DNA from 4 places in the Mycobacterium sp. NGS50 genome. Region 1 is predicted to be linked to each of the others. Evidence: riboswitches for the same ligand, from Rfam matches in the RefSeq annotation. Region 1 holds a riboswitch; each other region holds the start of a gene.
What was found. A riboswitch is a leader RNA that binds a small molecule or an ion and turns the genes downstream of it on or off. The one in region 1 is predicted to bind cobalamin.

Region 1 (8,815 bases):
CCGACGGTATCGGTCAGGGTGCCGGCCGGATCCAGCAGCCAGACCCGATCGGCCACCCGCAACGCCAGCTCCAGGTCGTGGGTGCTCAGTATCACCGCCAACTGCTGGTCGCGGGCCAGCTCGCGCAGCAACCCGAAAAGACCGGCCCGCGAAGACACATCGAGGAAGGCGGTCGGCTCGTCGAGCACCAGCAGCCCCGGCCGCTGGGCCAACGCCCGCGCGGTCAGTACCCGCTGGCATTCACCGTCGGAGAGCTCCGCCGCCGGCCGATCGGCCAGATGCTGCGCGCCGGTGGCCGCCAGCGCCCAGTCCACGATCTGCTCGTCGGCCGGACGCAGCCGGGCAGCCAATCCCAGGTGCGGAATGCGGCCGAGCCCGACCAGTTCCCGGGCCGACAGCAGCCCCGGTTCGATCCGCTCGGTCAGCACCACCGCGACCCGGCGGGCCAGCTCGTCACGGGGCAGCCCGGTGAGGTTGGCGCCGTCGAGCAAGACACGGCCGTCGAGCGCGGGCTGCAGCCCGGCCAACGTGCGGATCAGGGTGGACTTGCCGGCGCCGTTGGGGCCGATCAGCACGGTGAGTTCGCCGCGGCGGGCCCGTGCCCCCAGCCCGGTTGCCACCGTCACCGACCGGCGCCGGGTGCGGTAGCCGATTGCCAGATCAACAAGTTCAACCGCCGGCGTCATGCGGGCAACCCCGATCCGCGACGGGTCCGCAGCAGCACGGTGATCACAACCGGGGCTCCGACCAGCGCCGTGACCGCGTTGACCGGAATCACCAGGTTGCTACCCGGCACCTGGCTGACGATGCCGCACCCGAGCGCGGCCGTCGCACCCAGCAACGTCACCGCCGGTACCACCACACGATGATCGGAGGTGCCGACGGCGATGCGGGCCACATGCGGTACCACCAGGCCGAGGAAGGCGATCGGCCCGCAGAACGCGGTCGTCACACCGGCCAGCAGCGACGCCGAGCCGACCGTGATGACCCGCGCCCGGCGCACGTTGATACCCATCGTCGCCGCGTAACTCTCGCCGAGCAGCAAGGCGTTGAGCGGCCGGATCGTCAGCGTCGCGGCGACCAGCCCGACCGTCACCAGCGGTAGCAGTAGCCGCAGATCGGCCCAGCCGGTTCCGGCGAAGCTGCCCAGCCCCCACAGCAGAAACTGCTGCACCCGCTGCGGGTCGGCGTAGACCATCGCCAGACTCACCAACGCGGTGCTGGCCGCGCCCAACATCACCCCGATCAGCAGCAGCGTCGCCGCCGAACGGGTCCAGCGGGACAGCGTCAGCACCAGGGTCAGCATCGCCGCGGCACCCAGCGCTGCCGCGATGACCCCACCGGCGCGGCTGGCCCCGGCCATACCGGCGGCGAATCCAGCGCCGGCCGCCCCACCGAGCAGCACCACCAGCGCCACGCCGAGGCTGGCGCCGGAACTGACGCCGAGAATGTAGGGGTCGGCCAGGGTGTTGCGGAACAGCGTCTGCAGTTGCAGGCCGGCAACCCCGAGCGCGGCCCCGGCGGCCAGCGCGGTGAGCACCCGGGGCAGCCGCATGTTCGCCACGATCACCTGCCAGCGGGGATCGGAGGGTTGCATGCCCAACAGCACCCGGACGGTGTCGGCCAGCGGCACGCGCACCGGACCGAGCACCAGCCCCAGCAGCGCCAGCGCCAGCACTGCGGCGGCGAGGCCGGCCAACACCAGCGTGGTGCGCGTCGGTGTTCTCATCGGGCCACTCGTTGGTAGAACTCGAATGCATGGCCGGGGGCCAGCTCGGGGTGCAGGATCGCAACCAGGTCGCCGAGCAGCAGATCCGGTCGCGCCGTCCCGCGTTCCCAGTAGGTGTTGTGACCTTGCGTCCCGACGGCCTTGGTCGCCGACCACACCTGTCCGCTGCGGACCGCGGCGAGCTCGCCGTACCGACTGTCCTGGGACACCGCGTCGCCCACCGTTTTCCAATCGTCGGTGACCAGCCACAGGGGTGCGCTTCCGGCGCGGGCGTACACCGACTCGAAGTTCAACTGCCGGTTCTCGGCGCCGGTGTCCGCCAGCCACGGGTAGACACCGCCGGCATCGGCGACCAGGCGGCCGGAGTAGCTGCCGCCGGTGGGCATCGACCAGCTGCCCGAATACATGGTGCCGACCAGCACGTCGACCGGCGTGGCCGACGCGGCCTGTGCGGCCAGGGCGCGGTAGCGGTCGCGGATGGCCTGATACGCGTGCCCGGCCTGCCGCTCGGTTCCGGTCAGCGCGGCGAACATCTTGACCCATTCGGCCCGGCCCAGCGGCGTGGGCTCCAGCCATTCGGCGTCGGCGACCACCGGGACGCCTGCTTCGCGCAGCTTGGGATAGCCGGGGTCGTCCATGCCCGGGGTGACCAAGACGTCGGGGCCGGCGTGCAGCACGGTCTCGACGTTGATCTGGCCGCCCGGTGCGTAGCCGACGATCTGGCCGGCGTCGATGCGTCGGCGGATCTGCGGATCAGCGACCGTGGCCGGGCTGGCCACTCCGGTCACCACGTCGGCGGCGCTGAGCTCGGTGATCATCGCGAGATGCGTCGTCGAACCCGAATACAGGCCGCGTACCGGGATCGTGATCTGTTGGGCGTGGGCGAGCTCGCCGGCCGGCGCCGGTGCAGGCGCACCGCAGCGCACCAACACATAGGACACCGGTTCGCCGCCGAGATAGGGGCGCTTGACGGTCAGGACCTGGTAGCTGTTGTGGTAGTCGATCGAGAAGTTGGTGGCCTCCGACAGTGTCGATTTGTCCGGGAAGTAGTCGGCGGCCGGATCGAAGTCGGTGATGCAGCCCGGCCGCGTATCCGTTGCGGGGGAGGCGTGTTCGGCAGAGCAGCCGGCCATCGAGATGGCCAGCGCTATGGCTAGCGTGCGGGCTACCCGCAGCGCACCGGGCATGGGCGTGCATCAGCTTCCTCGGGGTACACCGCCCCGGTACGCAGGACGCGATGACGTGAGTCTCCTGGCTCTCGGATCACTGTTCGCCTCGCCTTCCAGCCCCACACGTGGCGGGCCGTGGCTGTTGAGGGTCACTCCCCGATGACAGTGGCGGGACCGCTCCGGAATTGCACCGGCTTCCTCATGTCGTCATCGCCTTACCGGCGACATTCTCGCATGTTCGCTGCGTTAGGCTGGCCGCCGTCTCGTGGCAAACAGGAACCCGGTGGAAATCCGGGACGGTTCCGCCACTGTGAGGGGCGCGTGTTGGGGGCGTGTTCCAAGTCAGATACTGGCCGCGGGCATCCGACGACAAGGGGCGCGAACCCCTCGGGAGGACCCTCGTTATGCGACGCATCGCCCTGCTGTCCACCTCGGACACCGACCTGCTGTCCGCACGCGCCAGTGGCGCGACATTCCGGCTCGGCAACCCGGCCCGCCAACCGATCGAACCGGTGCTGGACGGCGCCGACGTCGTGGTGCTGCGGGTGCTCGGATCATCCGCCGAGATCGAAAGCGAACTCGCGGTGGTCCGCGAACGCGGGCTGCCGCTGGTGGTGCTCGGAGGCGAGCGCGCACCCAACGCCGAGCTGATGGAGTGTTCGACGGTCCCGATCGGTGTGGCCGCGCAGGCGCACGCCTACCTGGCCGAGGGCGGGCCGGCCAACCTCGCCCAGCTACATGCGTTCCTGTGCGACACAGTGCTGCTGACCGGGGAGGGTTTCCACGAGCCGGTGGTGATCCCGGAATGGGGATACGCCCAGCGGGAAAGGGGCGAGCCGGCCGAGGCTGCGGACGCGGTGCGGGTGGGGGTGCTGTACTACCGGGCCCACGAGGTCAGCGGCAACGCGGGCTTCGCCCACGCGCTGGCCGACGCCATCGATGCGGTCGGCGCAGCGGCCGGTATACCCATCTTCGCGGCGTCACTGCGCAACGCCCCCGACGAGCTGTTCGACGCGCTGGCCACGCTGGACGCCGTGGTGGTGTGCATGCTGGCCGCCGGCGGCGCGATGAACGCCACCGCCACGGTCGGCGCCGGGGACGACGACGGCGCCTGGGACGTCGAGCGGATCGCCGCGCTGAATATCCCGGTGTTCCAGGGGTTGTGCCTGGCGTCGTCGCGGACGGATTGGGAAAGCAACGACGACGGGGTGTCCCCGCTGGATTCGGCGACCCAGATCGCCATCCCCGAATTCGATGGCCGCATCATCACGGTGCCGTTCTCGTTCAAGGAGATCGACGACGACGGGCTGCCGCACTATGTCGCCGATCCGGAGCGCTGCGGTCGCGTCGCCGGCGTGGCGGTCAAGCACGCCCGGCTGCAGCGGGTGCCGAACGCACAGAAGAAGCTGGCGCTGGTGCTGTCGGCGTATCCCACCAAGCATTCCCGGGTTGGCAACGCGGTCGGCTTGGACACCCCGGCGTCGGCGGTGCGGCTGCTGCACCGGCTGGCCGCCGCCGGCTACGACGTCGGCGACGGATTCGGGGTGCTGGACATCGATGACGAAACGCTGGCCGGGGACCGGCTGATTCACACCCTGATCGAGGCGGGCGGGCAGGACGAGGACTGGCTGAGCGCCGTGCAGTTGTCCGACGCGCAGGTGCGCGTGAGCACAGCGCAGTACGCCGAGTGGACCGCCGAACTTCCGGCGGAACTGCGCGATGCGATGACCCAGGCGTGGGGTCCGGCGCCCGGCAGGCTTTTCGTCAACGACGACGGTGAGATCGTGTTGGCCGCAATGCGATCCGGCAACATCGTGCTGATGATCCAGCCGCCGCGTGGATTCGGCGAGAACCCGGTGGCGATCTACCACGACCCGGATCTGCCGCCGAGTCACCACTATCTGGCCGCGTACCGTTGGCTGGGCAGGGGTTTCGGTGCGCACGCGGTGATACACCTGGGCAAGCACGGCTCGATGGAATGGCTGCCCGGCAAAACCGCGGCGCTGTCTTCCGCCTGTGCGACCGACGCCATGATCGCCGACCTGCCGCTGATCTACCCGTTTTTGGTCAATGATCCCGGCGAGGGCGCCCAAGCCAAGCGGCGGGCGCACGCCACCATCGTCGATCACCTGATTCCGCCGATGGCGCGGGCGGAATCCTACGGTGACATCGCCCGGCTGGAACAGCTGCTCGACGAGTACGGCAACATCGCGACGATGGACCCGGCGAAGCTGCCGGCGATCCGCGGCGAGATCTGGAACCTGATGCGCGCCGCGGAGATGCACCGCGATCTGGGGCTCGACGAGCGGCCCGAAGATGAAGAGTTCGACGACTTCCTGCTGCACGTCGACGGCTGGCTCTGCGAGATCAAAGACGCCCAGATCCGCGACGGGCTGCATGTACTCGGCGGCGCGCCGGTCGGCCCCGAGCGGGTGAACCTGGTGCTGGCGATCCTGCGCGCGCCGCAGGTGTGGGGCGGGGTCGACCACGCGGTGCCCGGGCTGCGGGCCGCGCTGGGACTGAAAGACGACGCTCCTGCGGCGGCGGTGGACGAGATCGAGGGCCGGGCACGCGAACTGGTGGAAGCCATGGAGGCCGCGGACTGGGCGGTGGGCGCAGCCGACGCGCTGCATACCGATCCCGAAGTGTCGCGCGTACTGAGATTCGCTGCCACCGAAGTAGTTCCGCGGCTGGCCGGCACCGCCGCCGAACTGGATGCGGTGCTGCAGGCGCTGGCCGGCGGGTTCGTGCGACCGGGCCCCTCCGGGTCGCCGCTGCGCGGCCTGGTCAACGTGCTGCCGACCGGACGCAACTTCTACACCGTCGACCCGCGCGCCGTGCCGTCCCGGCTGGCGTGGCAGACCGGGCAGGCGATGGCCGACTCGCTGGTGCGGCGCTACCTCGACGACACCGGCACCTACCCGGAATCGGTGGGCCTGTCGGTGTGGGGAACTTCGGCGATGCGCACCTCCGGCGACGACATCGCCGAAGTGCTGGCCCTGCTCGGGGTGCGACCGGAATGGGACGAGGCGTCCCGACGGGTGTCGCGGCTCGAGGTGATCTCATGCGAGGAGCTCGGCCGCCCCAGAATCGATGTGACGGTGCGGATCTCAGGATTCTTCCGGGACGCCTTCCCGCACGTGGTCACGATGCTCGACGACGCGGTGCAGATGGTGGCGACTCTCGACGAGCCCGACGAGGCGAACTTCGTGGCCGCCCACGCCCGCGCCGACCTGGCCGATCACGGCGACCTGCGCCGGGCTACCACCCGGGTCTTCGGCTCCGCGCCCGGCTCCTACGGAGCCGGGATCCTGCAGGTGATCGAGGCCGGTACCTGGCGCGACGACAAGGACCTCGCCGAGGTCTACACCGCCTGGGGCGGGTTCGCCTACGGCCGCGGATTGGACGGCGCCGCGGCCGGCGACGACATGCGCACCAACTACCGGCGGATCAAGGTCGCGGCCAAGAACATCGACACCCGAGAGCATGACATCGCCGATTCCGACGACTATTTCGTCTATCACGGCGGCATGATCGCCACCATCCGGGCGTTGACCGGCGCCGACCCGAAGGCCTACGTGGGCGATTCGACCGCACCGGACGCGGTCCGCACCCGCACCCTGGCCGAGGAGACCGCGCGGGTGTTCCGTGCCCGGGTGGTCAACCCGCGCTGGATTTCCGCGATGCGCCGGCACGGCTACAAGGGTGCGTTCGAACTGGCCGCCACTGTCGACTACCTGTTCGGCTTCGACGCCACCGCCGGAGTCGTGCATGACTGGATGTACGAAAAACTCGCACAGGAATACGTGCTGGACCCGGCCACCCGCGAGTTCCTCGACAAGTCCAACCCGTGGGCATTGCACGGCATCGTGGAGCGCCTCACCGAAGCCGCGGACCGGGGCCTGTGGGCACAGCCGGATCCGGCGACGATGGCTGCCCTGCAGCGGGCCTACCTGGACGTCGAAGGCGACCTGGAGGACCGCTGATGGGTATGCAGGTTTGGATCCTCGGCGTCGGAATGGGGCCGCAGCAGGTCACGGCCGAGGTCGCCGAGGCGCTGCGGTCGGTCGACTACGTGCTGGCTGCCGACAAAGGGGCCAAAGGCGACCAGGACGGGCTATTGGCATTGCGGCGCAGCATCGTCGATACGTACGCCGGCTCAGTCCCGATCATCACCGTCGCCGACTCGCCCCGTGACCGGTCCGCGGAATTGACGACGACCGGCTACCAGAGCGCTGTCGAGGACTGGCACGCAGCCCGGGCGGCGCGCTACGCGGAGGTGCTGCGCCAGCGGGGCGGGACCGCCGCATTCCTGGTCTGGGGTGATCCGTCGCTCTACGATTCCACCATCCGGATCGTGCAGCGGGTGAAAGACCTTGGCGTGGAATTGGATTTCGACGTGCTCCCCGGAATCAGCGCGCCACAGTTGCTGGCCGCCCGGCACCGGATCGTGCTGCACGAGGTCGGCCGCCCGGTGCACATCACCACCGGCCGGCGGCTGGGGGAGGCCGTCGCCGCCGGCCAGGACAACATCGTCGCGATGCTCAACCCGGAGGGGCTCCACCTGACCGGGCTGGACGACTGGACGATCTGGTGGGGCGCCAACCTGGGTGCGGCAGGCGAGCGGCTGGTGCATGGCCGGGTCGCCGACGTGGTCGACGAGATCGCGACTGCCCGTCGCGCGGCGAAAGCGGACGCGGGCTGGGTGATGGACGTGTTTCTGGTGCGGAAGCCATCGTGTCAGGGCTGCTGATCGCCGGCACTACCAGCGACGCCGGCAAGACCGTCGTCACCACCGGGCTGTGTCGGGCGTTGGCCCGCCGGGGGATCCGGGTGGCGCCGTACAAGGCGCAGAACATGTCGAACAACTCGATGGTGTGCGTCGGGGCGGACGGCACGTATGCCGAAATCGGCCGGGCGCAATGGATTCAGGCACTGGCGGCCCGAGCTGCCCCCGAGCCGTCGATGAACCCGGTGCTGCTGAAACCTGGCAGTGATCAGCGCAGCCACGTGGTGCTGATGGGACGGCCGTGGGGTGAGCTGTCCTCCTCGAACTGGATGCACGGCCGCGCGGAGTTGGCCGCGGCCGCGCACCGTGCCTATGACGATCTCGCCGGAAGGTACGACGTGATCGTCGCCGAGGGCGCCGGCAGCCCTACCGAGATCAACCTGCGCGCCGGCGATTACGTCAACATGGGCCTGGCGCGGCACGCCGGCCTGCCGGTGGTGGTCGTCGGCGATGTGGACCGCGGCGGGGTGTTCGCCGCGTTCTTCGGCACCGTCGCGCTGCTCGCGCCGGAGGACCAGGCGCTGGTGGCCGGGTTCATCGTCAACAAGTTCCGCGGGCAGCAGCGATTATTGGAGCCGGGCCTGGCCGACCTGGAACGCGTCACCGGCCGACGGGTCTTCGGCACCCTGCCGTGGCATCCCGACCTGTGGCTGGACTCCGAGGATGCGCTCGACCTGGCCGGCCGACGCTCATCGCGCGCCGGAGCGCGGCGGGTGGCGGTGATCCGGCTACCCCGGATCAGTAACTTCACCGACGTCGACGCCCTGGGTCTGGAACCGGATATCGATGTGGTGTTCGTCTCCGATCCGCGCGGACTGGGCGACGCCGACCTGGTGGTGCTGCCCGGCACCCGCGCCACGATCAGCGATCTGGCCTGGCTGCGTTCGTGCGGGCTGGATGCGGCCGTCGCGGCACACGCGGCAGCCGGCAAACCCGTGTTGGGGATCTGCGGGGGCTTCCAGATGCTGGGCCGGATGATCCGCGACCCGGAGGGCATCGAGGGCCCGCCGGGTGAGGTCGCCGGGATGGGCCTGCTGGATACCGAAACATGTTTCGGCACAGACAAGGTGCTGCAAATTCCGCGCGCGGGCTACGAGATACACCACGGCCGGATCACCCGCGGCGACG
Region 2 (4,906 bases), on a different contig from region 1:
CCCGGCATCGCGTGCCCGGCCCGACCAGATCGCAATCGCACGCAAAGTGCTGCTGGAACACCGCTTTCCGCAGACCGTGGTGGTCATCGGCCGCGACATCGGCCGGGCCGACGAGTCGCTGACCGTGACCACCCTGGGCGAGTTGGACACCGACGCGATCGACATGAAATGCCTGCTGCTGGTGGGGGCGTCGTCGACGAGGGTGACGCCGTCGGGCCGGGTGTGGACGCCACGGTGGGTGCGATGAGGACGCCGGTCGAGTTCGTCGGCGCCGGTCCGGGCGCTGCGGACCTGCTGACGGTGCGTGCCGCCCGACTGCTGGCCGACGCCGAGGTGGTGCTGTACCCGGGCAGCTACCTGGATCCGGATGTGCTCGAAGTTTGTTCTGGTGCGGCCGAACTCGTCGACACCCAGGATCTGGACCTGGACGCCATCGTGGAACGGCTGGTGCGGGCCCATGAGTCCGGGAACCGGGTGGTGCGGCTGGTGTCCGGAGATCCGTCGCTCTACAGCGCGGTGTTCGAGCAGACCCGTCGGCTCGACGCGGCGGGGGTGGCGTGGCACGTCACTCCGGGTGTGGCGGCCTACGCCGCCGCCGCCGCGGTCCTGGGCCGTGAGCTGACCGTGCCGCTGGTGGCGCAGTCGGTGGTGCTCACCCGCACCCAGGCCCGCTCCACGGCAATGCCGGCCGGTGAATCACTGGCCGCGTTCGCGGCCACCGGCGCCACCCTGGTGCTGCACCTGGCCATCACCCGCACTCGGGAGTTGATGGCCCAGTTGGCCCCCGAGTACGGGCCGCAGTGCCCGGTGGCCGTCGTCTACCGGGCGTCGCAACCCGACGAGTTGGTGCTGCGCGGCACCCTCGCCGACATCGCCGGGCAGGTTGAGGCGGCGGGCCTGCGTCAAGCCGCCGTGATCCTGGTCGGAAGGGCACTCACCGAAGGCCACGATTCGTGCGCCGGGGAGAGTCACCTCTACGATCCGGGCCGGGACCGATCACGGCAGCGTTAGCGCCCACTGTGTGACGGTGCGCGCCGGTGTCCACCCGGTGAAAGTACCGAGCGGGGCAACGTGTTCGGCGTGGATGCGCGTCAGCTCGCCGCCGTGCTCGCGGAACCCGGCGGCCAGCAGCGCCTCGGTCTCCAGGGTGACCGCGTGTGCGACCAGTCGGCCGCCGGGCCGCAGCGCGGCCAGGCAGTCGGCCAGTACCCCGGGCCGGCTCAGACCGCCGCCGATGAAGACCGCATCCGGTGCCGGCAGACCCGCCAGCGCCGCCGGCGCGGAACCGTGGACCACGGTGAGTGCCGGTACGCCGAGGTTGCGTGCGTTGGCTGAAATACGTTGGGCCCTGGCCTCGTCTGCTTCGACGGCGACGGTGCGACAGGCCGAGTGGGCGCGCATCCACTCGATGCCGACCGACCCGGCACCGGCACCGACGTCCCACAGCAACTGCCCGGGCACCGGCACCAGCCGGGCCAGGGCGATTGCCCGCAGATCGCGTTTGGTCAGCTGCCCGTCGTGCTCGTACGCCTGATCGGGTAAGCCGGGCACCCATCCGCAGCCGTGCCGCATCGGGCCGACCAGGTCCAGCGCGACGATGTTCAGCCGCGGAACCGGGCCTGCGAAACCCGCCGCGGTGCTCTCCCGCACCGATTCGGACTGCCCGCCCAGGTCACCCAGTACCAGCATCCGGCTGTCGCCGAAGCCGCGATCGACCAGCAGCGCGGCCAACTGGGCCGGCGTGGTCTCGTCGGCGGACAGCACCAGCAGCCGCCGGCCCGGTGCCAGTTCACGCAACACCGTGTGCACGTCGCGGCCGACGACGCTGATCACCGCGGTGGACTCCGCCGACCAGCCCAGCCGGGCCCGGGCCAACGCCACCGAGGACACCGCCGGCAACACCGTCACCCGGCCCGCGCCCAACAGCCCGACCAGGGTGGTGCCGACGCCGCTGAGCATCGGGTCTCCCGACGCGAGCGCGACCACCTTCCGGCCGGCCAGCCCCTCCAGCAGCCCCGGCAGACCGGCGCTCAGCGGCGACGGCCACGGCTGACGGTGCTGGCCTGCCACAACGGGCAGCAACTCCAGCTGGCGTGGCGCGCCGAGCACCACGTCGGCGTCCCGCACCACCGCGCGCACCGGTTCGGTGAGGCCGATCCAGCCGTCGGCGCCGATACCCACAACGGTGAGGCGATCGGGTGCAGGCACGGTGCTAGGGTAGCGGCGCGAGGTGCCAGGGAAGTCGGTGCGACTCCGACGCAGGCCCGCTACGGTGTTCCGCGGCGCATCCGACGGATGCTTCTCGGTCAGTCCGATTACCGGCTTCGCGTTACTCACGAGCGGAGCCTCACGTATGCAACAGCTTTACCCGTTCCCCGCCGTCGTCGGCGCGGACCCGGACGCGCCGGGCGGCCTGGACGACATGGCGCTGGCGCTGGTGCTCAGCACGATCTCGCCCACCATCGGCGGGGTACTGATCCGCGGCGAGAAGGGCACCGCCAAGTCGACGCTGGTGCGGGGCCTGGCCCAGGTACTGCCGCCGATCCAGGTGGTGGCCGGCGACCGGTTCTCGTCGGATCCCGCCGATCCCGATCCGCTCTCCCCCGACGGACCGTTCGGCGCCGACGCCGCCGTCGAAACGCGGCCGGTGCGGCTGGTGGAACTGCCGGTCGGCGCCACCGAGGACCGGGTCGTCGGCTCGATCCAGCTGGAACAGGCGCTCAGCGCCGGTGTCGTCGCATTCGAACCCGGGCTGCTCGCCAGGGCACACCGGGGCATCCTCTACGTCGACGAGGTGAACCTGCTGGCCGACCACCTGGTGGATCTGCTGCTCGATGCGGCCGCGATGGGGCAGCTCACCGTCGAGCGCGACGCGGTGTCGGTCACCCACGCCGCCCGCTTCGTCATCGTCGGGACGATGAACCCGGAGGAGGGTGAGCTGCGTCCGCAGCTGCTGGACCGGTTCGGCCTGACGGTGGAAGTCACCGCGCCACGCGATCCGGGGTTGCGCGCCGACGCGGTGCGCCGGCGGCTGGCGTTCGACGCCGACCCGGTGGCGTTCCGTAGCCGCTACGCCGAGGCCGAGAACCGTTTGCGCGCCCGGATTCTCGATGCTCAGGCGCTGCTGGCGCGGGTGCGGCTGGCCGACGACCTACTGCTCAAGATCGGCGAGGTGTGCGCGGCGTTCGACGTCGACGGGTTGCGCGCCGATATCGTCACCGCCCGCACCGCGGTGGCACACGCGGCGTGGCAGGGCCGCGACGAGGTGGCCGTTGACGACATACGGGTAGCTGCCCGGTTGGCATTGCCGCATCGGCGTCGGCGCAATCCGTTCGACGCGCCCGGACTGGACGAGGCGCAGCTCGAGGAGCTGCTCCCGCCCGAAGAGCCGGATCCGGAACCCGAACCCGACGGGCCCGGACCTGAGGGCGGCAGCGCGCCGGATCGAGGCGAGCCATCTTCGCCCGGCCAAGGCGGAACGAGCACGATAAGCGCCGATTCCCCGTACCGAGCACGGCTTTTCACTGTCAACGGCGTCGGGGACGGCCAGGCCGGGCGGCGCAGCCGCGCCCGCACCAGCATCGGGCGCCGCACCGGTGCCGCCCCGCTGCACGCGGCGGGCACCGGCCTGCATCTGTTCGAGACGGTTCGCGCCGCCGCACCGCACCAGGTTGCCCGCGGCCGCGCCGGCGGCCGTCTCCTGCTGGCGGCAACCGATCTGCGGCGCGCGACCCGCGAGGGCCGGGAAGCCAACCTGGTGCTGTTCGTCGTCGACACCTCCGGCTCGATGGCCGCCGCCGAGCGGATGCGTCACGTCAAGACCGCGATCGCCTCGCTGCTGCTCGATGCCTACCGGCGCCGCGACCGGGTCGCCGTGGTCACGTTCCGCGACACCGGCGCCCAGGTGCTGCTGCCGCCGACCGGGTCGGTGGAGATCGCGGCGGTGCGGCTCGATCAGGTGCCGGCCGGTGGCCGTACTCCGCTGGCCGAGGGTCTGGCCGAGGCCGGCGAAGTGATCCGGCGCGAGAAGCTCCGCGATCCGGCGCGTCGCCCGCTGCTGGTGGTACTCACCGACGGCCGGGCCACGGCCGGCGCCGATCCCGTCGAACGGTCCCGACAAGCCGCGGATCACCTGGCCGCACAACGTGTTTCCGCGGTCGTCGTCGACTGCGAGAACGGCAGGATGCGATTGGGACTGGCCCGCGCGCTCGCCGATCATCTACGGGCCGAATACATTCCGCTGCCTCAGGTGAGCGCCGAGGCACTGACCGACATCGTGAGAGGAGCCGCCTGATGCCGCAGGGGCAGCCGCTGACGGTGCCCGACGATCGGTTGACCACCCGGCAGCGTCGCAACCGGCCGCTGCTGGTGGTGCACACCGGGGACGGCAAGGGGAAATCCACCGCGGCCTTCGGATTGGCATTGCGTGGCTGGAATCAGGGATTCCGCATCGGCGTCTTCCAGTTCGTCAAGTCCGCCAAGTGGCGCGTCGGTGAGCAGACCGTGCTGGAGCGGCTCGGCACCTTGCACGACGAAACCGGTGAGGGTGGGACGGTCGAGTGGCACAAGATGGGTTCTGGCTGGTCGTGGAGCCGCAAGACCGGCAGCACCGAGGATCATGCGGGCGATGCCTTGGCGGGCTGGAACGAGATCAAACGCCGCCTTGCCGCCCAGGCTCACGACCTGTATGTGCTCGACGAGTTCACCTACCCGATCGACTGGGGCTGGGTGGACATCGACGACGTGGTGCAGACCCTGGTGAACCGGCCGGGTCACCAGCATGTCGTGGTCACCGGCCGGCGCGCTCACCCGCGACTGGTCGAGATCGCCGACCTGGTCACCGAGATGGCGAAGGTCAAACACCCGATGGACGCCGGCCAGAAGGGCCAGCGCGGTATTGAGTGGT
Region 3 (8,815 bases), on a different contig from region 1:
GAGTTCGTGCTCGGGCAGGGTGCCGGGCAGCACGGTCAGCACGTCGGTCTGGCGCACCAGCGGCGCGCCGAGCGCGGCGGTGGCGGCGCTGAATGCCGGTACGCCGGGGATGATCTCGGTGTCGAAGCGGCTGGCGAGCCGGTCGTGCATGTACATGAACGAGCCGTAGAACAGCGGGTCGCCCTCGGTCAGCAGTGCCACGGTGCGTCCCGCGGTCAGGTGGGCGGCCAGCCGTGCCGCGGAGGCCTCGTAGAAATCGGCGAGCGCCCCGGCATACCCGCCGGGATGGTCGGTGACCCCGGTGGTCACCGGGTAGCGCAACTCTTCCTCGATCACGTCGTCGGCGATGAGGTCAGCGGCGATGGTCCGGGCGTAGGACGCCTTGTTGACCCCGGCGTGATAGGCCACCACGTCGGCAGCGCCGATGATCCGCGCGGCCTTGCGGGTGATCAGTTCGGGATCGCCGGGGCCCAGCCCCACCCCGTAGAACCGTCCGCTCATTCGGCGTCCGACGCCAGCGCATTCAGCGCCGAGGAGGTGATCGCCGAGCCGCCGCGTCGGCCCCGGACCGTGATGAACGGGATATCGATGCCGTGGTCGGCGTGCAGGGCCGCCAGGGCATCCTTGGATTCGGCGGCGCCGATGAAACCCACCGGGCAGCCGACGATCACCGCCGGCCGCGGACCGCCGTCCAGGATCAGCTCCAGCAGGTGAAACAGCGCGGTCGGCGCATTGCCGATCGCGACGACGGCACCGGCCAGTACCGGCTCCCACAGCGAGACCGCCGCCGCCGAACGGGTCGTTCCCCAGTCGGCGGCCAGCGCCGCAACCCGGTCATCGCGCAGATAGCACAACACCTCGTTGCCGGCCGGCAGCCGGCCCGCGGTCACCCCGACCGCCACCATCCGGGTGTCGCACAGGATCGGTGCGCCGGCGGCCAGTGCGGCGCGCCCGGCCGGAACGGCGTCGGGGTGGATCACCAGGTCACCGGCCACGTCGGTCTGACCGGCCCCGTGGATCATCCGCACCGCGAGCCCTTCGGCCGCCGGGGGGAGGTGCGACAGGTCGGACTCGCGCCGGATCGTCGCGAACGATTCGACGTAGATCGCCGGGCCGTCATCGATGTACGGGTAGCGCCGGGTCGGGCGCCCAGCTGGGCCGGTCACGCAATCGTCTCCTGTGTTCGGGGGATCAGGATGCCGTGCCACGGCGTCACGACCAGGTCGGAGGTGCCGCCGGTCTCGGCCAACGCGCGTGCGAGGTCGGCGGTCAGCACCCCGCCGGGGATCTCCTGATGGATGCCGCCGGGCACCGCACCGTAGTGCAGCGGGCCGCCCGGGGCGGGTAGCCGCGGATCGGCGGTGCCGGCAGGCACCAGCGGCGCGGTCAACTCCCGGATGTGCCAGGGCGCATCCACCCCGTTCCCGCGGGCGGCGAGGAACGCCTGCGCCAGCGCGGCAAGGTGGCCGGGGGAGTCTTCCACGCGCACTACCTTGCCCCACTGCTGACCGATGCGGAGTTGGGCCTCGGTCTCGCTGAGCGCAACCAGGCCCAGATCGGTGCCCCGGGGTGCCGTCAGCCGGTCGAGCAGATCACCCCGCCCGTCGTCGAGGGTGAACAGGAAGCGGCCCGGCAGCCCGGCGAATCGCGGATCGCCGCACAGCAGCACATCCAGCCGTTGGGCTACCGGGCGCAGATCGGCCCGCCCGCCGCCGTATCCGCTCTGCGGGGAAACCAGGATGTTGCGGACCAGTTCGTGGGTGCGCGACGGCAACAACCCGGTCGCCTCGAGAGCGGACAGCACCGCCGGATCCAGCTGGCGGTCGCGCCCGGGCAGCCCGCGCAGTTGCAGGTTGGCGCGTTTGGTCAGGTGCAGTCGCCCGTCGCCGAACTCGTCGCTGACCGCCAGGAGCCGGGTCAACGACGCGACGGGCAGCCGTCCCCCCACCAGCCGCAGCCGGACCAGCAGTCCGTCCCCGGCAGGCCAGGGCCGTAGCGCACCCGGGCACAGGTCGGTCCGGGTGCGACCGCCCTGGGCGGATGAGGTCGGCATGCGCATCGCTTTCCGGTCAGTGGATTTCGCCCATTGATCGTGGCAGACGAGGCCTGGTGCAATAATTCCGCAGGTAAGGCGATGACGTTGCAGGAAGCCGGTGTGAATCCGGCGCGGTCCCGCCACTGTCATCGGGGAGCGACCCTCAACCGCCACGGCTCTTTGCGGAGTTGGAAGGCGAGGCGAGCTGTGATCCGAGAGCCAGGACACTGGCGTCATCGCATCCTGCGACCCGGGGCGGTGCACCCCGAGAGAGCCGACGAACGTCGATGACCGCGCCCATCTGGATGGCCAGCCCTCCCGAGGTGCATTCGACCCTGCTGTCCAGTGGTCCCGGAGCGGGTCCGATGCTGGCGGCCGCGGGCGCCTGGAGCGTGCTGAGCACCCAGTACGAAGAGACGGCCGGTGAGCTGACCGCGCTGCTGGGGGCGGTCACGGCCGGGGCCTGGGAAGGACCCAGCGCGCAAACCTACGCGGCCGCCCACGCGCCGTACCTGGCGTGGCTGTCGCAGGAAAGTCTCAACGCGGCCGCGATGGCCGCCGGACAGCAAACCACGGCCGCCGCCTACACCGCCGCCGTGGCGACCATGCCCACGCTGGGCGAATTGGCCGCGAACCATGCCGTACACGGGCTGTTGTTGGCGACCAACTTCTTCGGCCTCAACACCATCCCGATCGCCCTGAACGAGGCCGACTACGCGCGGATGTGGGTGCAGGCCGCCACCGTGATGAGCACCTACCAGGCGGTGGCTTCCGCGGCGGTGGCCGGCGCGCCGCAGAGCACGGCCGCACCGACGATCCTCACGGCCAACGCCGCCGCCGACGACGGTCCAGCTCTACCGCCGGATCAGCAGGGCGACATCCAGCAGTGGTTACAGCAGATCGGCTACACCGACTTCTACAACAACTACCTGCAGCCGATGATCAACCAGCTGATGGCGAATCCCTACCTGCAGTCGCTGCTCAACGGGATCGACCCGTATCTGCCGTGGGTCGGAAACCCGATTTCGTTCCTCGACCCGTTCAACATCGCGTTCGCGCTGGGCTATCCGATGGACTTCGGCACCTACGCCGCGTTCCTGTCGCAGACCTTTGCGTTCATCAGCGCGGACCTCACCTTGGCGTTTTCGTCCGGCAACCCCGCAGCGATCGCCTACACGTTGTTGTTCACCACCATCGAGGCCATCGGCACGATCATCACCGACACCATCGCGCTGCTGAAGACCCTGCTCGAGGAGACGCTGATCCTGCTGCCGGCCTTCCTGCCGCTGCTGACCATCCCGCTGGTGCCGTTGGCGGCGGCCCCGGTGATGCTGACCGGCCTCGCGGGCCTGGCCGGGCTGGCGGGACTGCAACCCGTCCCGCCGGTGCTCATCCCGAGCCCGCCGCCGTTTATGGCGCTGAGCCCGGCCCCGCCCCCGGTTCCCACACCGGCGCCGGCGCCCGCGCCCGCTCCGGCCCCGGCTCCCGCGGCGACACCTGCACCGCCGGCGCCCGGAGCCCCGCCCCCCACGCCCGCCGGCCCGCCGTCGGCAACCATGCAGGGTCTGGCCTACCTGGCCGGCGCGCTGCCCGCCGGTGCCCGGCGTCCAGCGGCCAGCAGCGCCCGCTCCCGCAAGGCCCCCGAGCCCGACAGCGCCGAGGCCCCGGCGGCACCGGTGCCCGCCGAGGAGCAGCCCGCAGCCCGGCGCCGCCGGCGGGTCAAGGCCACCCAACTCGGCCGGGGCTACGAATACATGGACCTCGAGCCGTCGGACTCCGACGCCGGTGCGCTCGGTTTCGCCGGCGCCGTGTCACGCCCGGGCGACGGACCGACCGGGTTGACCACGGTGGCCGGGCGCGGCGCGGCGGTGCCGATGCTGCCCAGCAGCTGGGATCACGACACTGGTTAATGTCGTGACCCGTGATCATCAGCACCGTCAACGTCAACGGCATCCGCGCAGCGGTCAAGCAACGCTCCGACGACAACCTCGGCCTGCTGGTCTGGCTGGACCAGACCGCCGCGGACGTGGTTTGCCTGCAGGAAACCCGCGCCGACGATGACCAGCTGACCACCGCGTTGGCGCCCGCGCTGGCCACCGGCTGGCACCTGGCCTCGGCCGATGCGCACCTGAAGGGCCGCAACGGTGTTGCGGTGCTGAGCCGTCGGCCGTTCACCGCGGTGCGCACCGGGTTGGACGGTGACGTGGAGTTCGCGCGGCACGGTCGCTACCTGGAGGTCGACCTGGACATGCCGGACACGGCCACCCCGCTGACGGTGGCCAGCGTGTACGTCCACACCGGGGAGGCCGAAACCGCGCACCAGCTGGAGAAGGAGCGCTTCATGGCGGCGCTGGCCGCCCGCATGGCGGTGCTGTCCCGCGAGCACCGCGACGCGGTGGTGTGCGGGGACTGGAACATCGCCCACACCGAGCACGACATCAAGAACTGGAAGGGCAACCTCAAGAAGTCCGGCTTCTTGCCCAGCGAGCGGCAATGGCTGTCCGACCTGCTGGCCGACGGCTGGGTCGACGTGGTGCGCGAACAGCACCCGGGGGTGGCGGGGCCGTACTCCTGGTGGTCGTGGCGGGGCAAAGCATTCGACAACGACGCCGGCTGGCGCATCGACTACCAGCTGGCCAACACCCGGCTGGCCGCGCGGGCCGGCGCGGCGCGAGTGGAACGTGCGGCGGCCTACGCGCTGCGCTGGTCGGACCACGCACCGGTGACCGTCGAGTACGGCCGTGACAAGATCGACGGATCATGAGCACCCGTGTCTTCTCCGGCGTCCAGCCCACCTCTGACTCACTGCACCTCGGCAACGCGCTGGGCGCGGTCACCCAGTGGGTCGGGCTGCAGGACGACCACGAGGCGTTCTTCTGCGTCGTCGACCTGCACGCGATCACCGTCCCGCAGGACCCGGCCACGCTGCGGCAGCGCACTTTGGTGACGGCCGCCCAGTACCTGGCGCTGGGGATCGACCCGGCCCGCAGCACCATTTTCGTGCAGAGCCACGTGCCCGCCCACACCGAACTCGCCTGGGTGCTGGGCTGTTTTACCGGGTTCGGTCAGGCGTCGCGGATGACGCAGTTCAAGGACAAGTCGCAGAAGCAGGGCGCCGACGCCACCACGGTCGGTCTGTTCACCTACCCGGTGCTGCAGGCCGCCGACGTGCTGGCCTACGACACCCAGCTGGTGCCGGTCGGGGAGGATCAGCGCCAGCACCTGGAGTTGGCGCGCGACGTCGCCCAGCGCTTCAACGCGCGCTACCCGGACACCTTCGTCGTGCCCGATCTGATGATCCCGAAGGTCACCGCCAAGATCTACGACCTGCAGGACCCGACCGCCAAGATGAGCAAGTCGGCGGCCAGCGACGCCGGGCTGATCAGCCTGCTCGACGATCCGGCGGTCAGCGCCAAGAAGATCCGGTCGGCGGTCACCGACAGCGAGCGGGAGATCCGCTATGACCCGGAATCCAAACCCGGGGTGTCCAATCTGCTCACGATCCAGGCCGCGGTCACCGGGTCCGCGGTCGGCGCGCTGGTCGACGGCTACGCCGGACGCGGCTACGGCGACCTGAAAAGGGACACCGCCGACGCGGTACACGCGTTCGTCGCACCCATCAAGGCCCGGGTCGACGAACTGCTCGACGATCCCGCTGAACTGCAGGCGATCTTGGCCACCGGGGCGCGGCGGGCCCGTGCGGTGGCCTCGGAGACCGTCGAGCGGGTGTACGACCGACTGGGATTCCTGGCCGCCACGTCATGACCCGACCGGAAGAACCAGGAATCCTCGAGCGGCTCCGTGCCCGGTATCCCTGGTTCGACCGGGTGATGCAGGCGCAGGAACGCTACAACGACTGTCAGGGCGACTTCTACGCGGCGGGCATCACCTACTTCACCATCTTCGCGATGTTCCCGTTGCTGATGGTGGGTTTCGCCGCCGGGGGATTCGTGCTGTCCCGGCGGCCCGATCTGCTGCACCAGATCGAGGACCGGATCAGGTCCTCGGTCACCGGCGCGTTCGGTCAGCAGCTGATCGACCTGATGGACTCGGCCATCCAATCGCGCACCTCGGTGGGCATCGTCGCGTTGGCCGTCGCCGGCTGGGCGGGGCTGGGTTGGATGGCGAAACTGCGTGAGGCGCTGAGCCAGATGTGGGAGCAGCGGGCCGAGCCGCCCGGGTTTGTGCGTACCAAGCTGTCCGATCTGGCCGCGCTGCTGTCGGCGTTCCTGGCGATCGTGCTCACCCTGGCATTGACGGCGCTGGGCGATCCGTCGTTGATGGCCAAGCTGCTGGGGTGGATTGGCGTGCACGACTTCATGGCGCTGGGCGGGATCTTGCGCGCGGCGTCGCTGCTGATGTCGTTGCTGGTGTCGTGGCTGTTGTTCACCTGGATGATCGCCCGGCTACCGCGCGAATCGATCAGCTTCGTGAGCTCGATGCGGGCCGGGCTGATCGCGGCGGTGGGTTTCGAAGTGTTCAAGCAGGTCGCGTCGATCTATCTGCGCTCGGTCCTGGGCGGGCCGGCAGGGGCAGCGTTCGGGCCGGTGCTGGGGCTGATGGTGTTCGCCTACATCACGGCACGTTTGATCCTGTTCTCCACCGCGTGGGCCGCGACGTCCCCGGAGAATCTGCGCCCGCCGCCGGCCGTGGTGCCGGGGTCGGCCGTGATCACGCCGCGGGTCCAGCTGGACGACGGTCTCAGTGCGCGCCAGGCGTTGGCTGCGGCCGCCGTTGGAGCCGTTGGTGCACTGGGTCTTTCCCGGCTGATGCGCCGCCGCAACGGTTGACGGCGTCCTGCCGCGACCAAGTCCAGACATTCATCGGCTCGGCGCGACGAGGACAGGCAAAAACTTCGTCCGCTCAAGACATCATCCGCGCGGGCGCCGAGTGCGTAGATTCACGAGGAGAACCGAACTGGAGGCCGCAATGTCAATCAGCGAAGCGCCAGATCACCCTGCGGAACCGGCTGCGCGCCACGCATTGCCGGATCCCGGTGAGTCGGTACCCCGGTTGGCAGTGCCGACCGTCGCGGTCTACCTGACCGCGCTGACCGCGTTCGTGGTATCGACAGTGGGCTACGTTCAGGGTTGGATGCCGGCCTGGAGCGCCATCATGGTCAATGCCGCGGTGACCTTCGTGATGTTCACCGTGGTACACGACGCCATCCACTACGCGATCAGCACCACCCGGTGGGTCAACGGGCTGATCGGACGGTTGGCATTCCTGCTGGTGGTGCCGATCATTTCATTTCCGACGTACGCATTCCTGCACATCGAGCACCACCGCCACTCCAACGACGACGCCAACGACCCGGACGCCTGGGCGTCGCACTCCCGGTGGTGGCAGATGCCGTTGCGCTGGCCGGTTCCCGAGCTGCTCTACGGCGGATTCATCCTCCGCACGTTGCGGAGTCGACCCAAACCCGAAGTCGCGGAGACATTGGGGATGCTGTTGCTGAGCGTGGTCGGGCTGATCGTCGCGATCACCACCGGCCACATCTGGACGCTGGCGGTGGTCTTCCTCATCCCGCAACGCATCGGGCTGGTCTTTTTGGTGTGGTGGTTCGACTGGTTGCCGCATCACGGGCTGGCGGCGACCCAACGCAGCAACCGCTACCAAGCCACCCGGACCCGGGTCGGGATGGAGTGGCTGTACACCCCGCTGATGCTGTCCCAGAACTACCATCTGGTGCACCATCTACACCCCTCGGTGCCGTTCTACCGGTATGTGCGGACATGGCGACGGAATGAAGAGGCCTACCTGGAACGGGAAGCCGCGATCGCCACCGTCTTCGGTCAGCAGCTCAACCCGCAGGAGTACCGGGAATGGAAGGAGCTCAACCGCAAACTCGGACGGCTGGTTCCGGTGCGGATGCCGGCCCGATCCAGCGCCTCGCACGCCGTCTTTCGCCGGATCCCGGTCGCCTCGGTGGATCCCATCACCGCCGACAGCACCTTGGTGACGTTTGCCGTACCGGAGGCGTTGCGCGATGAGTTCCGCTTCGAACCCGGCCAACACGTCACCGTGCGCACCGACCTCGGCGGCCAAGGTGTGCGGCGCAACTACTCGATCTGCGCGCCGGCGACCCGGGCCCAACTACGCATCGCCGTCAAACACATTCCCGGCGGCGCCTTTTCGTCGTTTGTGGCCGACCAGCTCAAGGCCGGCGACGTGCTGGAGCTGCTGACTCCCACCGGACGCTTCGGTACACCGCTGCAGCCGCTGGCGCAAAAGCATTACGTCGGGCTGGTCGCCGGCAGCGGGATCACCCCGGTGCTGTCGATCCTGGAAACGGTGCTGGAGATCGAAACCGAAAGCCGGTTCACCCTCATCTACGGCAACCACACCAAGGAGTCGACGATGTTCCGGCATGATCTGGACCGGCTGGAGTCCCGCTACGTCGACCGGTTGGAGGTCCGGCACGTGCTGTCCGGTGACCCGCTGCACACCCCGGACTTACGCGGGCGCGTCGACGACGAGAAGCTGCAGCGATGGCTGACCACCAGCCTGCGGCCCGACAGCGTCGACGAATGGTTCCTGTGCGGTCCATTGGGGATGAGCACCATCGCCCGCGAGATGCTGATCAATCACGGTGTCGCCGAGGAACGTATCCACTTGGAGCTGTTCACCGGGTACCAGAAGTCGGCGGAGCCGCAGCGTTCGTACGCACCGGCCGCCGTTACTTTCCGGCTTGCCGGGAAGGAGGCCACGGTCGATCTCGTCGCCGGTGATTCCATTCTGGAAGGCGTTCTTCAGGTCCGCGCCGACGCACCCTAC
Region 4 (8,815 bases), on a different contig from region 1:
ATCGGCTCCAAGGACGAGCTGCTGGCGTCGATCATGGAGTCCTTCGGCACCAAGGCCGGCGGTGGATTCGCCGCCGTGCTGCGCACCGAGGCCACACCCATCGAGAAGCTCGACGCGCTGATCTGGGTCAACATCAACGCACTCGATCAGTTCCCCGACGAGTGGAAGATTCAGCTGGCCTGGATGCGCCACACTCCCCCGGACAGCCCCAACCCCGGCCTGGCGTTCACCACCCGGCTGCGACAACTGAAATCGCTGCTCTCCGACGGGACCCGATCCGGCGACATCCGTATCGAGACGCCGTCTCTGGAGTTGCTGTCCCGCTGCGTGATGGACGTGCTGTGGATGCCGGAGAACATTGTCCGTACCGAGGGGACCCGGGCGGCGTTGCTGCTGGCCCGCGACACCGTGGTCCGCGGAGTGACCGTTCGCGACGCCAGCGCATAGCGGTTCCGCGGGAGGCGCATAGGGCGCTACCAAAGTTTTGTTCCAGAAGGTATTGATTAAACCGCCTGCATCACATAGGTTCGGTCTGCGTTCAGCAACCATGGAGGGTGCATGTCCGGGAAACTCAGCGGCAAGGTCGCATTCATCACCGGCGCCGCGCGCGGCCAGGGTCGCGCGCATGCGATCGCGATGGCCAAAGAAGGCGCCGACATCATCGGGATCGACATCTGCCGCCAGATCGATTCCAACCCCTATCCCCTGGCCACACCCGATGACCTCGCCGAAACCGAAAGAGCGGTCAAAGAACTCGGCCGGCGCGTGGTGGCCCGCATCGCCGATGTCCGCGAGCGCCACGAGTTGCGCGACGCGGTCGAGGCAGGCATTGCCGATCTGGGCAAGATCGACATCGTCGTCGCCAATGCGGGCATCCTGCCGATGGCGATGGGCAAACCCGACCCGATGCAGTTCGTCGACGCCTCCGACGTCGACCTGCTGGGCGTGATGAACACCGTCGCGGTCACGATTCCGCACCTGCCCGACGGCTCGTCGATCATCGTCACCGGGTCGACCGCCGGAATGATCACCGGCACCACCGACAACCCGAACATGGGCCCCGGCGGCGCCGGCTACGGGTGGAGCAAACGCATCGTGATGGACTACGTCGAGCAGATGTGCCTGCACCTGGCGCCGCGGATGATCCGGATCAACGCGATCCATCCGACCAACTGCAACACCCACCTGCTGCAGAACGACGGCATGTATTCCATGTTCCGCCCCGATTTGACCAATGAGGGCAAAAAGGCCACCCGTGCCGACGCCGAGCCGTTGTTCACCATCTTCCAGGCGATGCCGATCCCGTATGTCGAGCCCGAAGACATGGCCAACCTCGGGGTCTTCCTGGCCAGCGACGACGCCCGCTACATCACCGGACAACAGATCCGCGTCGATGGGGGTTCACTGCTCAAGTGGCCCAACGGGCCCGGCAGGTAGCCTCAGATCGCGTTGCGGGGCAGCGTGATCGGCAGGTCAAGCGAGCTCAGTAGTCCCGGTGCCGCGTCCACCACGTAGGGCACCGCGTTGACGACGCGCATGGCGGTGGCGGCCATCGCGCCCCTGCCGGCGCCGTGGCCTTCGGCAGCTCCCAGCGTCATCGAGCAGTGGATGTCGGGCTCGCCGTCGATGTCGACACAGTAGGTGGCATCGCACTCCGAGGTCGCCCACTCAGGTGCCACGTCGCGAGCCATCCGGATGATGTGCTCGACCACGATGGCTTCCCGACCGTCGATGACGCCGGCCGCCCTGGTGCACACGGCACCGCACGTTCCAGCCGTGATCGTGCCGAAGGCAACCTCGATCTCGCGCGAGGTGACGCGGCGCTCCAGCGAGCCGCGAACCTCGGTTACCTCAACGCCCAGCCCCTGCGCGATGAGGTGAATCGGTGCACTCCAGGCCATTTCGATGAAGCCGGGAGTGCTCAGCATCGGTTCGAAGTCCAGTGGGCGCCCGAATCCCATCCCGTCCATCATGACGTCGGCGACCGGGTAGTGGTCGTTGAGCGCGATCTCCGTCACCGTCACAGTTCGGATCGTCTTTGATTGGGTGGCCAGCACCAGTGCCAGCTGATCCGAGCCGAATCCCGGGAAGACACCGGAGACGTAGAACGAGGCGCCACCGGCCAACGCCGCGGATTCGAGCTGTTCTCGCCAGGTGGGATGAAAATAGCTCGGCGGGTACACCAGGCTGGTCGACGTCGTCGAGACGACGTTGATTCCGGCCTCGAGCAGCCGCAGATAGTCGGGCACCGCGCCGGCGTCGCGGTCGGGCCCGTTTGCGGCGTAGACGACGCAGTCCGGCCGCAGCCCGATCAGCGCCTCGGCATCCTGGGTCGCCGCGACCCCGATCGCGGTGCCTCCGGCCAGCTCGCCGGCGTCGCGCCCGACCTTGTCCGCGGAATGTACCCAGACGCCAATGAGTTCCAGGTCCGGGCGACGCCGGACAGCGTCGATGGCGATGGAGCCGACGCCTCCGGTCGCCCACACGACCACTCGGGTCTTCGGATTCATGCGTGACCCCCAGCTCGAGCCACAGCCGACGCCGCACGTTCCAGATACGGCCAGGCCAATGCGGGTGGCAGACCGGCACACAGCGGCAGCAGCGGCAGGCTGCGGCCGGTGCGCAGATGCCCGACGGCTTCGTCCACGGTGAAAATCCGGTAGGGGCCCGGCGCGGCACGCAATTCGTCCACGCTGGCGGCCCGCGAGATGCTGGCAACCGTGTCGTCGCCGTGCCGGTACTGTGCGGCGGTCACCGCGTCGTGGAGCAGATACGGGCCGAGCTCGCACCAGGCGCGGTCCACGTCGTCGGCGACGAACACCGTGGTCGGCGCGTCGTCGTCGGGAAACCGCGCCGGCCCCGGCTCCCTGCCGTGGGCCCTGCACTGGTCCTCGTAAATTTGTTTGAGACCACCGGAATTCGTCTGGGCGATGAATCCCAGTCCGTGACGAGCCGCTCTCCTGGCCGCCGGCGCGCTGCCGCCGGCGATCATGATGGACGGACCGCCGGGCGTCACGCACGGCGGCGTCAGATGGATGCGGCGGCCATCGTGGTGCACCGGCTCACCGCGCAACAGGTGCAGCAGCAGGGTCAACTTGTCGTCAGCCAAGCGGCCTCGCCGGTGCATGTCGATGCCGAAGTGTGCGTACTCCTCGGCACGGTGACCCAGGCCGAAGGCGTAGGCCACGCGCCCCTTGCTGATGATGTCCAGGACGCTCATCTCTTCGGCCAGCCGGACCGGATCCCAGAATGGCAGCACCACGGCGGCGAGCATGATCGCCAGTGCGTTCGTGCGGGCGGCGATCGCCGCGGCCAGCACCAGCGGCGACGGCAGGTGACCGTCCTCGGTCCCGTGATGCTCGGAAAGCACCGCGGCGATCGCGCCGCGCGTCTCTGCCCAGCCACACATCTCAATCGCTGCGGCGTACAGCTCCGCGGTCGGCGCTCCCGCCGCGGGAGCGCGCATGTCGAAGCGCAGGGTCAACATCTCGCGGTGGCTCCTTTGCGGATCACGCCAGACTATAAACTAATATTTGTTCCCATCGGAAGGGTCCGGCCGATCGCGTGCCCACGTCGTGGCGGGTAGCGTCGGGTACATGGCACGCATTGTCGTTATCGGCGGTCACGGCAAGGTCGCCCTGCAGCTGACCCGCATCCTGAGCGACCGCGGAGACCAGGTCACCTCGGTCTTCCGCAACCCCGACCACGCCGAGGAGGTCGCGGCAACCGGCGCCACTCCCCTGGTAGCCGACATCGAGCAACTGGACACCGCCGCGCTGGCCGACCTGCTGGCCGGCCACGATGCCGTGGTGTTCAGCGCGGGTGCCGGCGGCGGTAACCCGGCCCGCACCTATGCGGTGGACCGGGACGCGGCGATCCGCGTCGTCGATGCCGCCGGGCAGGCCGGTGTGCGCCGGTTCGTGATGGTGTCCTATTTCGGCGCTGGGCCCGATCACGGTGTGCCCGAGGCTAACTCCTTCTTCCCGTACGCCGAGGCCAAGGCCGCCGCCGATGCTCATCTGCGGGCCAGCGATCTGGACTGGACGGTGCTCGGGCCCAGCCGGCTCACCCTGGAGCCGGCCACCGGCGGCATCGCGTTGGGTCCGGAGGCCGGGAAAGGTGAGGTGTCACGGGAGAACGTCGCACGGGTCGTCGCCGCCGCCCTGGCTGACGGCACGACGATCCGGCGCACAATCGAATTCAACGACGGTGACGTGCCCATCGCCGAGGCGCTGGCCAGCCGACGGGACCTTTGACTCGAGGCGCGTGCGAAGGCCTCGCCGGAAAATCGGAGGGGTGATCGCGGCAGTGCGTTCACGGGGTAATCTCCAAAGCGCAGCTGGTCTGCTGACGGCGCCTGTGCGGCGTCAGCATCGAGCGAGGCGTATGCGTCGCGAGAGGGAACCCGGTGAGAATCCGGGACTGTCCCGCAGCGGTAAGCAGGAACGACCGCCGTCAACGGCACTGGTCGAAGGACTGGGAAGCGACGGCTAGTAGGAGCACCCAGCGGTGCGTGCCTGTGAGTCCGAAGACCTGCCAGCTGTGCCGGGCGCGCCGCGTCCGGCGGCTTACCGCCTCGTGGAATGGGCGTCCGGCCGTCACGGTTGCACCTGCTATCCCGTCAGCATGGGCCGTGACCGGATCGGTTTGCGTCCGCCGGCGGTGACCACCCCCGCGAGTGAAGGACGAACTTGTGAGCGCTCAACCGTTTACCGCCACCATCATCGGCTCACCGCGCATCGGACCGCGGCGCGAGCTCAAACGTGCAACCGAGGGCTACTGGGCCGGTCGCACCAGCCGCGCCGACCTGGAATCGACCGCCGCCACCCTGCGCCGCGACACCTGGGCGGCGCTGGCGCAGGCGGGTCTGGATTCGGTGCCGGTGAACACCTTCTCCTACTACGACCAGATGCTCGACACCGCGGTCCTGTTGGGTGCGCTGCCCGCCCGGGTGGCCGGTGTCGCCGACGACCTCGACCGCTACTTCGCCGCGGCCCGGGGCACCGACGAGATCGCCCCGCTGGAGATGACCAAATGGTTCGACACCAACTACCACTACATCGTGCCCGAGATCGGGCCTGACACGAAGTTCGCGCTGAATCCGACCAAGGTGCTGACGGAGCTCAAAGAGGCTCAGGATCAAGGTATTCCGGCCCGCCCGGTGATCATCGGCCCGATCACCTTCCTGCTGTTGAGCAAGGCCGTCGACGATGCGCCGGCACCGATCTTCCGCCTCGACGAACTGACCGACATCTACGCCGAGCTGTTGGGCAAGCTGGCCGAGGCCGGTGCGGACTGGGTGCAGCTGGACGAGCCGGTGCTGGTCACCGACATCGCCGCGGAGGCGCCCGCCCTGGCCGAGCGGGTCTACACCGTGCTGGGTTCGGCGGCCAACCGGCCGGCGATCTTCGTCGCCACCTACTTCGGTGAGCCGGGCGCGGGGCTGGCGGCCCTGGCCCGCACCCCGGTGGAGGCGATCGGCGTCGACCTGGTCTACGGCTCTGGGGCCTCGGTTGCCACGGTGCCCGAATTGGCCGGCAAGACCCTGGTCGCCGGGGTGGTCGACGGACGCAACATCTGGCGCACCGACCTGGAAGCCGCGCTGGGCAAGCTGTCCACCCTCGGCAGCGCGGGCGCGGTGGCTGTGTCTACGTCGTGTTCCACGCTGCACGTGCCCTACACCCTGGACGCCGAAACCGGCCTGGACGACAACCTGCGCAGCTGGTTGGCGTTCGGCGCCGAGAAGGTCACCGAAGTGGTGACGTTGGCGCGCGCCCTGCGCGACGGGCGTGACGCGGTCGCCGACGAGTTCGCCGCCTCGGCGGCCGCTGTGGCGTCGCGCCGAACCGATCCACGCCTGCACAACGGACAGGTGCGGGCGCGCATCGAGACGATCACCGCCGCCGGCGCCCACCGTGGATCGGCGACGGCGCGCCGCGAGGCACAGGACGAGCGGCTGGACCTGCCGCCGCTGCCAACCACCACGATCGGGTCCTTCCCGCAGACCGTCGAGATCCGCAAGGCCCGCGCCGCGCTGGTCGCCGGGGAGATCGACGACGCGGAGTACACCCGCCGGATGCAGGCCGAGATCGCCGCCGTGATCGAGCTGCAGGAGCAGCTTGGCCTGGATGTGCTGGTACACGGCGAGCCGGAACGCAACGACATGGTGCAGTACTTCGCCGAGCAGCTGGACGGCTTCTTCGCCACCGCCAACGGCTGGGTGCAGTCCTACGGCAGCCGCTGCGTGCGTCCGCCGGTGCTCTACGGGGACGTCGCCCGCCCGCATCCGATGACGGTGCAGTGGGCCACCTACGCGCAGTCGCTGACCGACAAGCCGGTCAAGGGCATGTTGACCGGTCCGGTAACCATCCTGGCCTGGTCGTTCGTCCGCGACGACCAGCCGCTGGCCGACACCGCCAACCAGGTGGCGCTGGCCATCCGCGACGAGACGGTGGATCTGCAGGACGCCGGCATCGCGGTGATCCAGGTCGACGAGCCGGCGCTGCGCGAACTGTTGCCGCTGCGCGACGCGGACAAGGCCGCCTACCTGAACTGGGCGGTCGGTGCGTTCCGGTTGGCGACCTCCGGGGTCGCTGACTCCACACAGATCCACACCCACCTGTGCTACTCGGAGTTCGGCGAGGTCATCGGGGCGATCGCCGACCTGGACGCCGACGTCACCTCGATCGAGGCGGCCCGCTCGCATATGGAGGTGCTCGACGACCTCAACGCGATCGGGTTCTCCAACAGCGTCGGGCCCGGGGTCTACGACATCCACTCACCACGGGTGCCCAGCAGCGAGGAGATGGCGGCGTCGCTGCGCGCAGCGCTGAACGCGGTCCCCGCGCAACGGCTGTGGGTCAATCCCGACTGCGGGCTCAAGACCCGTAGGACCGACGAGGTGACCGATTCGCTGCGCAACATGGTCGCCGCGGCCAAGGAAGCCCGCACCGGCGTCTAGTTCTCCACCGCGCCGCCACTCCGCGCGAGCAGCTATCCAGGGGGCTTGGCCCCGTGGTGGAGTCTGAAAATTTGGTGCGGCGTTCGGCTTGGTGAAGTGGTTGCAGCGGGCGTCGGCCGGGTTGACGCTTGAGGGGTGTTTCGGTTGACCCCGTTGCGTCTGTGTTGCCGGTGAGCACGGCGAGCAGCTTGGTGGCTGGAGGGCGCCCCTGTGTTGTGCGGGGGTGGTGGATTGTTGCCTGCGAGCACGCGAGAGAGACTCCTGTTTCTGTTTCGCTCTCCCCGGAACACGCTGGATAACAACAGTTTTGTCGGGAAGGGGTGATCGGTCATGGAGGTGGTTCATCCGCGGTGTGCTGGTCTTGATGTTTCCAAGAAGGACGTCAAGGTGTGTGTGCGGGTTCAGGGCCGGGGTCGGCGCGCCACGACGACGTCGGTGAGCACGTGGGGGTCAACGACCGAGCAGATTCTGGCGTTGCGGGAGCATTTGATCGCTGAGCAGGTGAGCTGTGTGGTGATCGAGTCGACGTCGGATTATTGGAAGCCGTTTTACTATCTGCTCCACGACGCGCTGCCCGTGATGCTGGTCAACGCCCATGCGGTGCGCAACGTGCCCGGCCGTAAGACCGATGTCTCGGATGCGATGTGGCTGGCCGATCTGGGGGCGCACGGGCTGGTACGGGCGTCGTTTGTGCCGCCGGAACCGATTCGTGTGTTGCGGGATCTGACCCGGGTGCGCACGGTGATCACCCGTGAGCGCACCAAAGAGATCCAGCGGCTCGAGAAGCTGCTTGAAGATGCCGGGATCAAGCTCTCAGCGGTGGCCTCCAACATCGTGGGGGTTTCCGGGCGGGCGATGTTGGAGGCGCTGATCGCGGGACAGCGTGATCCGGCGGTGCTGGCTGATCTGGCCAAACAGCGGCTGCGGGAGAAAATCCCCGCGCTGACCGAGGCGCTGCGCGGACGGTTCAATGAGCATCACGCGTTCATGACGCGGCTGTATTTGGATCGCATCGACGCCCACAGCGCCGACATTGCCCGCCTCGACGAGCGCATCGAGGAGGCGATTGCGCCCTTTCGTGGCGTCCGGGAACTGCTGATGAGCATCCCGGGGTTTTCTTGCATCGTTGCCGATGTGTTCATCGCCGAAACCGGCGCTGACATGAGCGTGTTCCCTACCGCTGAGCGGTTGGCGTCGTGGGCCGGGGTAGCGCCAGGCTGCAACGAATCAGCGGGCCGCGTCAAATCCGCGGCCATTCGCCCCGGTAACCGTCACCTCAAGGCTGCCCTCGGCGTCGCGGCCCTCTCAGCGGCCCGCAGCAAGGACACCTACTACAGCGCCCGCTTCCGGCGCATCGCCGGCAACCGGCCCTTACAGACCCGGCGCACCACCCGCGGCCCGTCGGGGCGGGCCCAGATCGCGCTCGTCAGCCTCGAACACAAGATGCTCACCGACGCCTGGAACATGCTGGTAAACGGTGCTTTCTACCAAGACCCGGGCGCCGACTACTACACCCGCCACCAGCCCGGGCGAACCAAGACCAAAGCCATCAAGCAACTGGAGTCCTTGGGATACAAAGTCACTCTCGAACCACTCACCGACGCTGCCTAACACCCGGGGGCCACCGGGTCACCCGCTTGGGGTCACCTCTATTTTCGAGAGAGACGCAGAATCGCACACAAACAGCCGTCCCAGTGCGATTCTGCGTCTGCTCGCCGGGGGAAACCGACCAGCTACTAGCCTCAGGGCATGGACTTCACCACGATGCGGCATGAAATCGAGGACGGCATCCTCACCGTCGTTCTGGATCGCCCGGCCAACCTGAACGCCTTCACCGTCGAGATGGCTGCGGAG

Region 2: another riboswitch for cobalamin. It lies ahead of AC5Y36_RS17045 (magnesium chelatase subunit D family protein); the one in region 1 lies ahead of cobN (cobaltochelatase subunit CobN).
Region 3: another riboswitch for cobalamin. It lies ahead of AC5Y36_RS17015 (PPE domain-containing protein); the one in region 1 lies ahead of cobN (cobaltochelatase subunit CobN).
Region 4: another riboswitch for cobalamin. It lies ahead of metE (5-methyltetrahydropteroyltriglutamate--homocysteine S-methyltransferase); the one in region 1 lies ahead of cobN (cobaltochelatase subunit CobN).

The regions. Positions count from the first base shown of each region.
Region 1 covers NZ_JCALCW010000014.1:5,603-14,417, reverse strand. Annotated here, with positions in the region: gene AC5Y36_RS11880 (ATP-binding cassette domain-containing protein) at 1-686, opposite strand, end outside; gene AC5Y36_RS11875 (FecCD family ABC transporter permease) at 683-1,729, opposite strand; gene AC5Y36_RS11870 (ABC transporter substrate-binding protein) at 1,726-2,916, opposite strand; cobalamin riboswitch at 2,954-3,143, opposite strand; cobalamin riboswitch at 3,140-3,270, shown strand; gene cobN (cobaltochelatase subunit CobN) at 3,303-6,884, shown strand; gene cobF (precorrin-6A synthase (deacetylating)) at 6,884-7,651, shown strand; gene AC5Y36_RS11855 (cobyric acid synthase) at 7,636-8,815, shown strand, end outside.
Region 2 covers NZ_JCALCW010000023.1:76,774-81,679, forward strand. Annotated here, with positions in the region: gene AC5Y36_RS17030 (precorrin-2 C(20)-methyltransferase) at 1-247, shown strand, start outside; gene cobM (precorrin-4 C(11)-methyltransferase) at 244-1,011, shown strand; gene cbiE (precorrin-6y C5,15-methyltransferase (decarboxylating) subunit CbiE) at 997-2,208, opposite strand; cobalamin riboswitch at 2,212-2,341, shown strand; gene AC5Y36_RS17045 (magnesium chelatase subunit D family protein) at 2,354-4,294, shown strand; partial or broken gene cobO (cob(I)yrinic acid a,c-diamide adenosyltransferase) at 4,294-4,906, shown strand, end outside.
Region 3 covers NZ_JCALCW010000023.1:67,195-76,009, reverse strand. Annotated here, with positions in the region: gene AC5Y36_RS17030 (precorrin-2 C(20)-methyltransferase) at 1-501, opposite strand, end outside; gene AC5Y36_RS17025 (precorrin-8X methylmutase) at 498-1,166, opposite strand; gene AC5Y36_RS17020 (ferredoxin-like domain-containing protein) at 1,163-2,053, opposite strand; cobalamin riboswitch at 2,121-2,285, shown strand; gene AC5Y36_RS17015 (PPE domain-containing protein) at 2,323-3,945, shown strand; gene AC5Y36_RS17010 (exodeoxyribonuclease III) at 3,957-4,799, shown strand; gene trpS (tryptophan--tRNA ligase) at 4,796-5,800, shown strand; gene yhjD (inner membrane protein YhjD) at 5,797-6,825, shown strand; gene AC5Y36_RS16995 (fatty acid desaturase) at 6,965-8,815, shown strand, end outside.
Region 4 covers NZ_JCALCW010000012.1:129,732-138,546, forward strand. Annotated here, with positions in the region: gene AC5Y36_RS11120 (TetR/AcrR family transcriptional regulator) at 1-447, shown strand, start outside; gene AC5Y36_RS11125 (mycofactocin-coupled SDR family oxidoreductase) at 559-1,437, shown strand; gene AC5Y36_RS11130 (NAD(P)H-dependent amine dehydrogenase family protein) at 1,440-2,510, opposite strand; gene AC5Y36_RS11135 (LLM class flavin-dependent oxidoreductase) at 2,507-3,487, opposite strand; gene AC5Y36_RS11140 (SDR family oxidoreductase) at 3,597-4,256, shown strand; cobalamin riboswitch at 4,326-4,555, shown strand; gene metE (5-methyltetrahydropteroyltriglutamate--homocysteine S-methyltransferase) at 4,694-6,961, shown strand; gene AC5Y36_RS11150 (IS110 family RNA-guided transposase) at 7,292-8,572, shown strand; gene AC5Y36_RS11155 (crotonase/enoyl-CoA hydratase family protein) at 8,711-8,815, shown strand, end outside.